One region of the Azospira sp. MPR-E4 genome, then DNA from elsewhere that is predicted to be linked to it. Evidence: predicted binding sites of a transcription regulator. Region 1 holds the regulator's gene; each other region holds the start of a gene.
What was found. Region 1 encodes sigma-54, which starts transcription at its own class of promoters, with help from an activator protein. Its sites were predicted from a motif close to TGGCACGCTTNCTGCTNA; they were not measured.
Positions count from the first base shown of each region.

Region 2: glnA (glutamate--ammonia ligase) is a predicted target of sigma-54. The motif match lies at 1,462-1,479, and genes of this name have one in related genera.
Region 3: adh (aldehyde dehydrogenase) is a predicted target of sigma-54. The motif match lies at 1,177-1,194, and genes of this name have one in related genera.

Region 1 covers NZ_JBXAST010000016.1:21,099-24,347, forward strand. The annotation lists gene lptB (LPS export ABC transporter ATP-binding protein) at 1-745, shown strand, start outside; gene AC1RTA_RS07140 (RNA polymerase factor sigma-54) at 812-2,290, shown strand; gene hpf (ribosome hibernation-promoting factor, HPF/YfiA family) at 2,305-2,625, shown strand; gene ptsN (PTS IIA-like nitrogen regulatory protein PtsN) at 2,781-3,249, shown strand, end outside; gene hprK (HPr(Ser) kinase/phosphatase) at 3,235-3,249, shown strand, end outside.
Region 2 covers NZ_JBXAST010000002.1:85,722-88,970, reverse strand. The annotation lists gene glnA (glutamate--ammonia ligase) at 1-1,391, opposite strand, end outside; gene AC1RTA_RS01200 (rhodanese-like domain-containing protein) at 1,721-2,173, shown strand; gene AC1RTA_RS01195 (hypothetical protein) at 2,177-2,995, opposite strand; gene AC1RTA_RS01190 (hypothetical protein) at 3,000-3,249, opposite strand, start outside.
Region 3 covers NZ_JBXAST010000007.1:57,690-60,938, forward strand. The annotation lists gene AC1RTA_RS03875 (sigma-54-dependent Fis family transcriptional regulator) at 1-956, opposite strand, end outside; gene adh (aldehyde dehydrogenase) at 1,257-2,777, shown strand; gene AC1RTA_RS03885 (FIST N-terminal domain-containing protein) at 2,976-3,249, shown strand, end outside.

The sequences.
Region 1 (3,249 bases):
GTCCGAGCAGAACCCCGACCTCATCGCCAAGCTTTCCGCCAACAACCTGAAAAAGCGCTACAAGTCCCGCACCGTGGTGCATGACGTGTCCTTCGAGGTGGGCAGCGGTGAGGTGGTGGGCCTGCTGGGCCCCAACGGTGCCGGCAAGACCACCTGTTTCTACATGATCGTCGGCCTGGTGCCCTCCGACGGCGGCTCCATCCAGCTGCAGAATCAGGAAGTGACCCACTTCCCCATCCACAAGCGGGCCCATCTGGGCATTTCCTACCTGCCCCAGGAGGCTTCCGTCTTCCGCAAGCTCAACGTGGAGGAGAACATCCGCGCCGTGCTGGAACTGCAGAAGCTGCCCAAGCACGAGATCGACCTGCGCCTGGAGGAACTGCTGGAAGAGCTGCACATCGGCCACATTCGCGCTTCCAATGCCGCCGCCCTGTCCGGTGGCGAGCGCCGCCGGGTGGAAATCGCCCGGGCCCTGGCCACCTCTCCCCGTTTCATCCTGCTGGATGAGCCCTTCGCCGGCGTGGACCCCATCGCCGTGCTGGAAATCCAGAAGATCATCCGTTTCCTCAAGGACCGCAGCATCGGCGTGCTCATCACCGACCACAACGTGCGTGAGACCCTGGGCATCTGCGACCGGGCCTACATCATCAATGAGGGCCGGGTGCTGGCGTCTGGCCGCCCGGATGAGATCGTTTATAATGAAGACGTCCGAAAAGTATATCTGGGCGAGAGCTTCCGTCTCTGACGAGCCCAGTCTCCGAGTCTTTCCCTCAACCCGCTCATTGCCGCCGGCCCCTTCGGCCCCGGGTCCATGAAACCAACCCTCCAACTCAAACTCTCGCAGCACCTGGCCCTGACGCCACAGCTGCAGCAGTCCATCCGGCTGCTGCAGCTGTCGACGCTCGAGCTGGAGCAGGAGTTGGAGAAGTATCTGCTGGAAAACCCCCTGCTGGAGCGCGAGGACGAGAACTACGAGCCCTCCTACAGCGGGAGCGAAGGCGAATACGCCGGCAGTACGGCCGAGGCCGCTGCCGAAGGCCCGCGGGAAGGCGATAGCGGCGAATCCGGTGAAGGCGCCGACAGTCACGGCCCCGAAGAAGTCCGGGACGACAGCCGGGACAGCCTGGGCGAGGGCGAGGACTGGTTTGCCGAAGGCAGCTACCCTTCCGCCTCCCGCGACGAGGACGAGGATTCCGACTTCCAGGAAGTGCAGGCCGCCAACACCTCCCTGCGCGACCACCTCAACTGGCAGCTGGGCCTGATGCAGCTCTCCGAGCGGGACCGGCAGCTGGTCAGCTTCCTGATCGAGGCTCTGGACGAGGACGGCTACCTGACCCAGCCCCTGGAGGAGCTGCAGGAAGCCCTGCCGGAAGAGCTGGAAATCGACCTGGACGACCTGCAGATCGCCCTGCGCCACCTGCAGCACCTGGACCCGACCGGTGTCGGCGCCCGCACTCCGGGCGAATGCCTGGCCCTGCAGCTGGAAGCCCTGCCGGCCGACGAGGTGCGGGACCAGGCCCTGAAGCTGGTGCGCCATCATCTGGAACTGCTGGCCGGCCGGGACTTCACCAAGCTGAAGAAGCTGCTGGGCTGCGACGACGAGCGCCTGCGCGCCGTCACCAACCTGGTGAAGAGCCTCAACCCCCGGCCCGGCGCCCAGTACGCGCCCCTGGATGCCCGCTACATCACCCCGGACGTGGTGGTGAAGAAGGTGCGCAACCAGTGGACCGCCAGCATCAATCCGGACGCCTACCCGCGCCTGCGCATCAACCGGCTCTACGCCGAGATCCTCTCCAAGCAGCGCGGCTCCAGCCTCTCCGGCCAGCTGCAGGAGGCCCGCTGGCTGATCAAGAACGTGCAGCAGCGTTTCGACACCATCCTGCGCGTGTCCCAGGCCATCCTGGACCGCCAGCGCCAGTTCTTCGAACACGGCGAGGTGGCCATGCGTCCCCTGGTACTGCGGGAAATCGCCGAAACCCTGGGCCTGCACGAATCCACCGTTTCCCGGGTGACCACCCAGAAGTACATGGCCACCCCCCGGGGCATTTTCGAACTCAAGTATTTCTTCGGCAGCCACGTGGCCACGGATACGGGGGGCGCCTGTTCGGCCACCGCCATCCGGGCCCTGATCAAGCAGCTGGTGGCGGCCGAAGACCCCAAAAAACCCCTTTCGGACAGTCAAATATCCGAAATTCTTGGCCAACAAGGCATTGTTGTGGCGCGTCGAACCATTGCAAAATACAGAGAAGCGCTCAACATTTCGCCGGCCAACCTACGCAAGTCCATCTAAAAAAGGAGCGAGCCATGAACCTGCACATCACCGGACATCACCTGGAAGTCACCCCGGCGATCCGCGACTACGTCACTGCCAAGCTGGAGCGGGTTACGCGTCACTTCGACAGCGTCATCGACGTCAACGTCATCCTCACCGTGGAAAAGCTGAAGCAGAAGGCTGAAGTCACCGTGCGCGTGCCCGGCAAGGACATCCACGTGGATGCCGAGGATGCCGACCTGTATGCCGCCGTGGACACCCTGATCGACAAGCTGGACCGCCAGGTGCAGAAGTACAAGCAGAAGGCCCAGGATCACCACCGCGACACCATCAAGAATCACATCGAAGAGTGATCTGATTCCCTCTCCGGGACTGGGATGAAAGGCATAGGCGGCGGGGTCGTTTTCCGTTATGATCCCGCCACTTTTCGCCAGGTATCCTGCCTGAATCCCAGTCTCCAACCGGCCCTGCCGCCGCCATCCCGCTGTTCGGGGAAGGTTCCCGCCCCATGGATCTGATCGCCAAACTCCTCCCTCCCGCCCACATCCTGCTGGACCTCGAAGCCAGCAGCAAGAAGCGGGCATTCGAGCAGGCCGGACTGCTGTTCGAGAACAACCTGGGCATCGCCCGGGCCACGGTTTTCGACAGCCTCTTCGCCCGGGAAAAACTCGGTTCCACCGGCCTGGGCCAGGGGGTTGCCATTCCCCACGGCCGCATCAAGGGGCTCAAGGAAGCCGCCGGCGCCTTCATGCGCCTGTCCGCCCCGGTGCCTTTCGATTCCCCCGATGGCAAGCCCGTCGGCCTGATGTTCGTGCTGCTGGTGCCGGAACAGGCCACCGAGCAGCATCTGCAGATTCTTTCCGAGCTGGCCCAGCGTTTCTCCGACCGGGCCTTCCGCGAGGCCCTGGGCGCCTGCGACAACACCGACGACGCCCACCGCCTGTTCACCGACTGGGGGAACCATGCGGCAAATCTCC
Region 2 (3,249 bases), on a different contig from region 1:
AATTCCACCGGGTGGGTGGTCATGCGCAGCTTGTTCACTTCTTCCATCTTCAGGTCGATGAAGGAATCGATCCAGTCGTTGGAGAAGACGCCGCCGCGGGTCAGGAACTCGCGGTCCTTGTCCAGGTTGGCCAGGGCTTCGTCCAGGCTGGCGCAAACGGTCGGGATCTTGGCATCTTCTTCGGGCGGCAGGTCGTACAGATTCTTGTCGGCAGCGTCGCCGGGGTGAATCTTGTTCTGGATGCCGTCCAGGCCAGCCATCAGCAGTGCAGCGAAGCACAGGTAGGGGTTGGCGATGGGATCGGGGAAGCGGGTTTCGATACGGCGGGCCTTGGTGGATTGCACGAAGGGCACGCGGATGGAAGCGGAACGGTTCTTGGCGGAGTAGGCCAGCTTCACCGGAGCTTCGTAGTGGGGCACCAGACGCTTGTAGGAGTTGGTACCGGGGTTGGTGATGGCGTTCAGGGCCTTGGCGTGCTTGATGATACCGCCGATGTAGTACAGGGCGGTTTCGGACAGGCCGGCGTAGCCGTTGCCGGCGAACAGGTTCTGGCCATCCTTCCAGATGGACTGGTGCACGTGCATGCCGGAACCGTTGTCGCCAACGATGGGCTTGGGCATGAAGGTGGCGGTCTTGCCGTACTGGTGTGCCACGTTGTGCACGATGTACTTCAGGATCTGGGTCTGGTCGGCGCGACGCACCAGGGTGTTGAAGACGGTACCGATTTCGTTCTGGCCGGCGGTGGCGACTTCGTGGTGGTGCACTTCGACGGGCACGCCGCAGGCTTCCAGCAGCAGGCACATCTGGGCGCGCATGTCGTTGAAGGAATCAACGGGGGGCACGGGGAAGTAGCCACCCTTGACCATGGGACGGTGGCCGGCGTTGCCGCCATCGAACTTCTCGGCGGTGGACCAGGCAGCCTCTTCGGAGAAGATCTTCACGTAGGTGCCGGACATGTCGGTCTTCCACTCCACGGAGTCGAAGATGAAGAATTCGGGTTCCGGACCGAAGAAGGCGGTGTCGCCGATGCCGGAGGACTTCAGGTAGGCTTCAGCGCGCTTGGCGATGGAGCGGGGGTCGCGGTCGTAGCCCTTGCCGTCGGCCGGTTCCACCACGTCACAGGTCAGGATCAGGGTGGTTTCGTCGAAGAAGGGGTCGATGTAGGCGGTGTTGGGGTCCGGCATCAGCAGCATATCGGAGGCCTGGATACCCTTCCAGCCAGCGATGGAGGAACCGTCGAAAGCGTGGCCGGATTCGAACTTGTCTTCGTCGAAGGCGCTGACGGGCACGCCCACGTGTTGCTCTTTACCGCGGGTGTCGGTGAAACGGAAATCGACGAACTTGACGTCGTTTTCCTTGACCATCTTCATGATGTCTTGGGGGGTAGCCATACGCTAAGTCTCCTAACTGAACAGGTACCGGCCGGACCGGCAAAATCAAATAATTCGGTGCGCGACTTTCATAGCAGGTTCCATGCCAGCACTTCGCGCCGAGTAGGCCATTGTGCCATAAGCAAACTTCCCGACCGGGACTTTTTTGACGCACGCAAACGGTGCATTTTACAGTCTAACGCACCATTCTGGTGCGTTCGTGTATATCGGCGCCCCAAAGCTGCTCGTCCCCCCTCGCGACAACTCCGGCGCCAGGAAACCTGGACGGCTCCGCCGGCAGCGGCATCTGACTTATACTTTTCCCATCAACCAGCAGAAGGACAAGCGCCATGGGCAAGATTTCCGACATTCTGACCCTGGCCCAGGAACGGGCCCGGCAACTGGGCCTGCCCTATGGCGGCGCCCTGACGCCCCGGGAGGCCTACGAACTGCTGCAGTCCGCGCCGGGAGCCAAGCTGGTGGATGTGCGCACCCACGCCGAGTGGGACTGGGTCGGCCGCATTCCCGGTGCCGTGGAAATCGAATGGATGCAGTATCCCGGCAACCAGCCCAATCCCCACTTCGCCGCCCAACTGGTGCATCAGGTGGATAAAGAGGCCCTGGTGATGTTCATCTGCCGCAGCGGCGCCCGCTCCCACAAGGCCGCCGAAACGGCGGTGCAGGCCGGTTACACCGAGGTGTACAACGTCCTCGAAGGCTTCGAGGGCGACAAGGATGCCAACGGCCAGCGCAACAAGGTGGGCGGCTGGCGCCATGCCGGCCTGCCCTGGCAGCAGGGCTGAGGATCAGCCGAGCAGGTCTTTCAGCCCGGTGTAGATGGACAGCACCGTGGTGCCGATGGCCACCAGGGAGCTGGAAACCTCGTTGATGCGGGATACCGCCTTCTGCAGCTTTTCCATGCTGGGCGGGCCGCTCACCAGGCGCCGCGCCAGGGCCATCTTCCAGCCGCCCTGCCCTGCCGCCGACTCCGCCGCCATGTCCACCGGCAGCGCGGAGACACGGCGGGCCAGCAGGCGCCCCAGCAGCATGCCGGTGAGGTAGCTGAAACCGATGCTGGCGGCGTACTCGGCGAATTCACGCCACTCCACCCGCCCCTGGGGCAGCCAGGGCACCCCATCCACGTAGGCCACCAGACCACTCATGCCGAGCACCGCCAGGGCCGCCATGGCAAAGGCGGCAGCGCCGGCATGCCAGAGGGACCGCGGCCCCCGTTGCAGCAGCAGAAAACCGAAGGGCAGGGGAATGAGCAGGGAAACGATGCGCAGATATAGCGTGTCGAGATCGAAGGCCAGCACGATGAGGCCGTGGGCCAGCAGCAACAACAGCAGGGGCAGCCCCCAGTACAGCAGCCAGCTGCCCCGCCCGCAGCCGGAACCGCCGGTCGCCACGCCGGCCATGGCCCCGGGCGGGCTGCCGGCTTCCAGCAGGCGAATCCGCTCCTGCAGGGCCGACAGTTCCGGTGCCGCCTCGCGGCTCTCCTGCAACTGGGCCTCCAGGTCCGCAATGCGGGCCAGGAGCGGCTTGAACAGGTAGAGGTCGCGGCGGCAGACGGGACACACCAGGGCTTCCCGGGAAATGTCGGAGGTGCAGTAGGGGCACTTCATGGGATCACTTCACCACATTGAGCTGCAGCACGGTGGAGGACTGACGCCCCTCGCTGTCCTGCACGGTGACGCGGATCTGGTGCTCCCCCGGCGGCACTTCAGCGCCCGCCAGCTCGATACCGCCCGCGCTCAAGCCGGCCTTGACCCGGGGCAGCAGGTCCACCGGGGTCGCCTTCAGATAGGTGACGGAGACGCTGGCCGGATCGATCCGGGCACCGCCTCGGGGTTCGAAACTGACCTTCAGGTTGAAGGGG
Region 3 (3,249 bases), on a different contig from region 1:
GCGGCAGTGCCGACGGGGATGGGCGCCTTGCCGGCGTGGATCTGCAGGAACAGCCTGCCGCCGCGCCGGGTGTTCACCAGCAGGGCCTGCTGGCCCTGGCGCCGGCCCCAGTCGAGCAGGTCTTCGCTGCGGCTGTCCAGCACCCGCTCCAGGGGCGTCGCCCCCAGGTCCGCCGGCTGCAGGCCGAGCATGGCCAGGGCGGCCCGGTTGGCGCCGACGATCCAGCCGTCTTCCGAGAGGGCCAGCACCCCTTCGGCCACGGTGCCGATGCCTTCGGCCCGGGGATGCAGGTGCAGGCGGATGTGGCGGCGGTGGCGGGAGAGCAGCAGCCGGTTTTCGATCATCTGGGCGGCGGTGCGCACCAGGCCCTGGGTGTGGGGGTGGTGGCTGCGGTGGTCGCCGGAGATGTCCAGGGCGCCGAGGAGCTTGCCGGACGGATCGAGGATGGGGGCGGCGGCGCAGGTGAGGAAGGTGTTGCGTTCGAGGAAGTGCTCGGCGCCGTGGATTTCCACCGCCGCACCTTCGGCCAGGGCGGTGCCGATGGCGTTGGTGCCCCGGTGCTGCTCGTGCCAGGAGGCGCCGGGGGCCAGGGCCACCCGCTCGGCCTTGCCGAGGAAGTCCGGGTCCCCCAGGGCATGCACCAGCAGGCCCCGGTTGTCGGCCAGCACCACCATGCTGTGGGAGGCCTGGACCTGGGCGTAGAGGTATTCCATGACCGGCTCGGCGTGGGCGACGAATTCCTGGTGGCGCTCCAGGGCCTGGCGCAGGTGCTGTTCGGAGAGGCGCGGCGTTTCCGGGTTGCGGCCCACCGGCTCCAGGCCGGCGCCGCGACTGCGGTGCCAGGAGCGCAGCAGGCGCTCGTCCACCAGGCCGGGGGGGAGCTCGCCCTGCTCGAGAAACAGGCGTCGGGCCTGGCGCAGCAAGGGAGCGCCAGCCCGCGGGTGCGGATGGTTCATCAATGTCTCCTTCGCTCCGGCCTCTTACGGGTCGGATGGTGTGGTCCGGCGAGTATAGCCCTCTGTTTCCCCGGTGCAATGCTTTCCCCGGAAGTGTCCGACCGGGTGTGTCATTTTGGTACAGCTGTGCCGGGACGGGACGTGCCACGGGGCGGCGGCCGCCGCCGGCGGCAGGGGGCGGTGCCATAGGAATCAATGGCTTGGGCTTGGGTGGCGGCGCTGGCACGGCCCTTGATAAGGAGAAGGCGGGCTCCCTTTCTGGAGCCTTGTTCGATCCCCATAAAAACGGAAGGAGACACCATGCTTTACGCGACCCCCGGCAGCGCCGGCGCCAAACACCAGTACAAGGCCCGCTACGACAACTTCATCGGCGGCAAGTGGGTGGCCCCGGTCAAGGGCCAGTACTTCGACGTCATCACCCCCATCACCGGCAAGCCCTACACCCAGGCCGCCCAATCCGGCGCCGAGGACATTGAGCTGGCCCTGGACGCCGCCCACGCCGCCGCCGACAAGTGGGGCAAGACCTCCGCCACCGAACGCTCCAACATCCTCTTGAAGATCGCCGACCGCATCGAGGCCAACCTGGAAATGCTGGCCTACGTGGAGACGGTGGACAACGGCAAGGCCATCCGCGAAACCCTCAACGCCGACATTCCCCTGGCCGCCGACCACTTCCGCTACTTCGCCGGCTGTCTGCGCTCCCAGGAAGGCTCCATCAGCGAGATCGACGAAAACACCATCGCCTACCACTTCCACGAACCCCTCGGCGTGGTGGGCCAGATCATCCCGTGGAACTTCCCCATCCTGATGGCCGCCTGGAAGCTGGCCCCGGCCCTGGGCGCCGGCAACTGCGTGGTCTTGAAGCCCGCCGAATCCACCCCCATCAGCATCCTGGTGCTGGCCGAGCTGATCGCCGACCTGCTGCCCCCGGGCGTGCTCAACATCGTCAACGGCTACGGCCGCGACGCCGGCATGGCCCTGGCTTCCAGCAAGCGCATCGCCAAGATCGCCTTCACCGGCTCCACCGCCACCGGCCGGGTCATCGCCCAGGCTGCCGCCAACAGCCTCATTCCCGCCACCCTGGAACTGGGCGGCAAGTCCCCCAACATCTTCTTCGCCGACGTGGCCGCCGCCGACGACGACTTCTTCGACAAGGCCATCGAAGGCCTGGTGCTGTTCGCCTTCAACCAGGGCGAAGTGTGCACCTGCCCCAGCCGGGCCCTGATCCACGAATCCATCTACGACCACTTCATGGAACGGGTGCTGGCCCGGGTCAAGGCCATCAAGCAGGGCAGCCCCCTCGACACCGACTCCATGATGGGCGCCCAGGCCTCCCAGATGCAGATGGACAAGATCATGTCCTACCTGGCCATCGGCAAGGAAGAGGGCGCCCAATGCCTGGTGGGCGGCGACCGGGCCCGCCTCGGTGGCGAGCTGGCCGAGGGCTATTACATCCAGCCGACGCTGTTCAAGGGTCACAACAAGATGCGCATCTTCCAGGAGGAAATCTTCGGCCCGGTGCTGGCCGTGACCACCTTCAAGACCGAAGCCGAAGCCCTGGAAATCGCCAACGACACCCCCTACGGCCTTGGCGCCGGGGTGTGGAGCCGGGACGGCAACACCGCCTACCGCATGGGCCGCGGCATCAAGGCCGGCCGGGTGTGGACCAACTGCTACCACGCCTACCCGGCCCACGCCACCTTCGGCGGCTACAAGGAATCGGGCATCGGTCGCGAGACCCACAAGATGATGCTGGACCACTACCAGCAGACCAAGAACCTGCTGGTGAGCTACAGCCCCAAGGCGTTGGGCTTCTTCTAAAACGTCTCCTCCCTTGGCAGGGGCGCGGCCGGTGCGGGCTGCGCCCTTTTTTTATGGGGGAGGCCATCCGCCTGGGGGGGCAGGTTCCACGCCGAAGCGAACGGAATACAATGAAACCCTGATGGGCGTGAGCGTGCCCGACATGGGACAAAAGAGGCCGACTGCCCGCTGAACATAAAAAGTTGATTGGGGGTTCTCATGTTTAAGCTACGTCGCAAGCTTCCCGGTGTGGTGACGTTGGTCGGTCGCAGCAGCGAACTGGCCGGCCTGCTGGAGCGGGAAGATGTCGCACCGACCCTGGTGCTTGGCTTTGTCTCTCCCCATGCGGATATCGATGCCGTGGCCCAGGTGCTGCGCCGCCGCTACCCGTCTACGCCTCTATCCCTGTGCTCCACCAGCGGCGAACTGTGCAGCGGCAGCGGCGGCCTCTATTGCGATACCGGCAACAGCTGGGATCGGGTGGTGGTCCAGC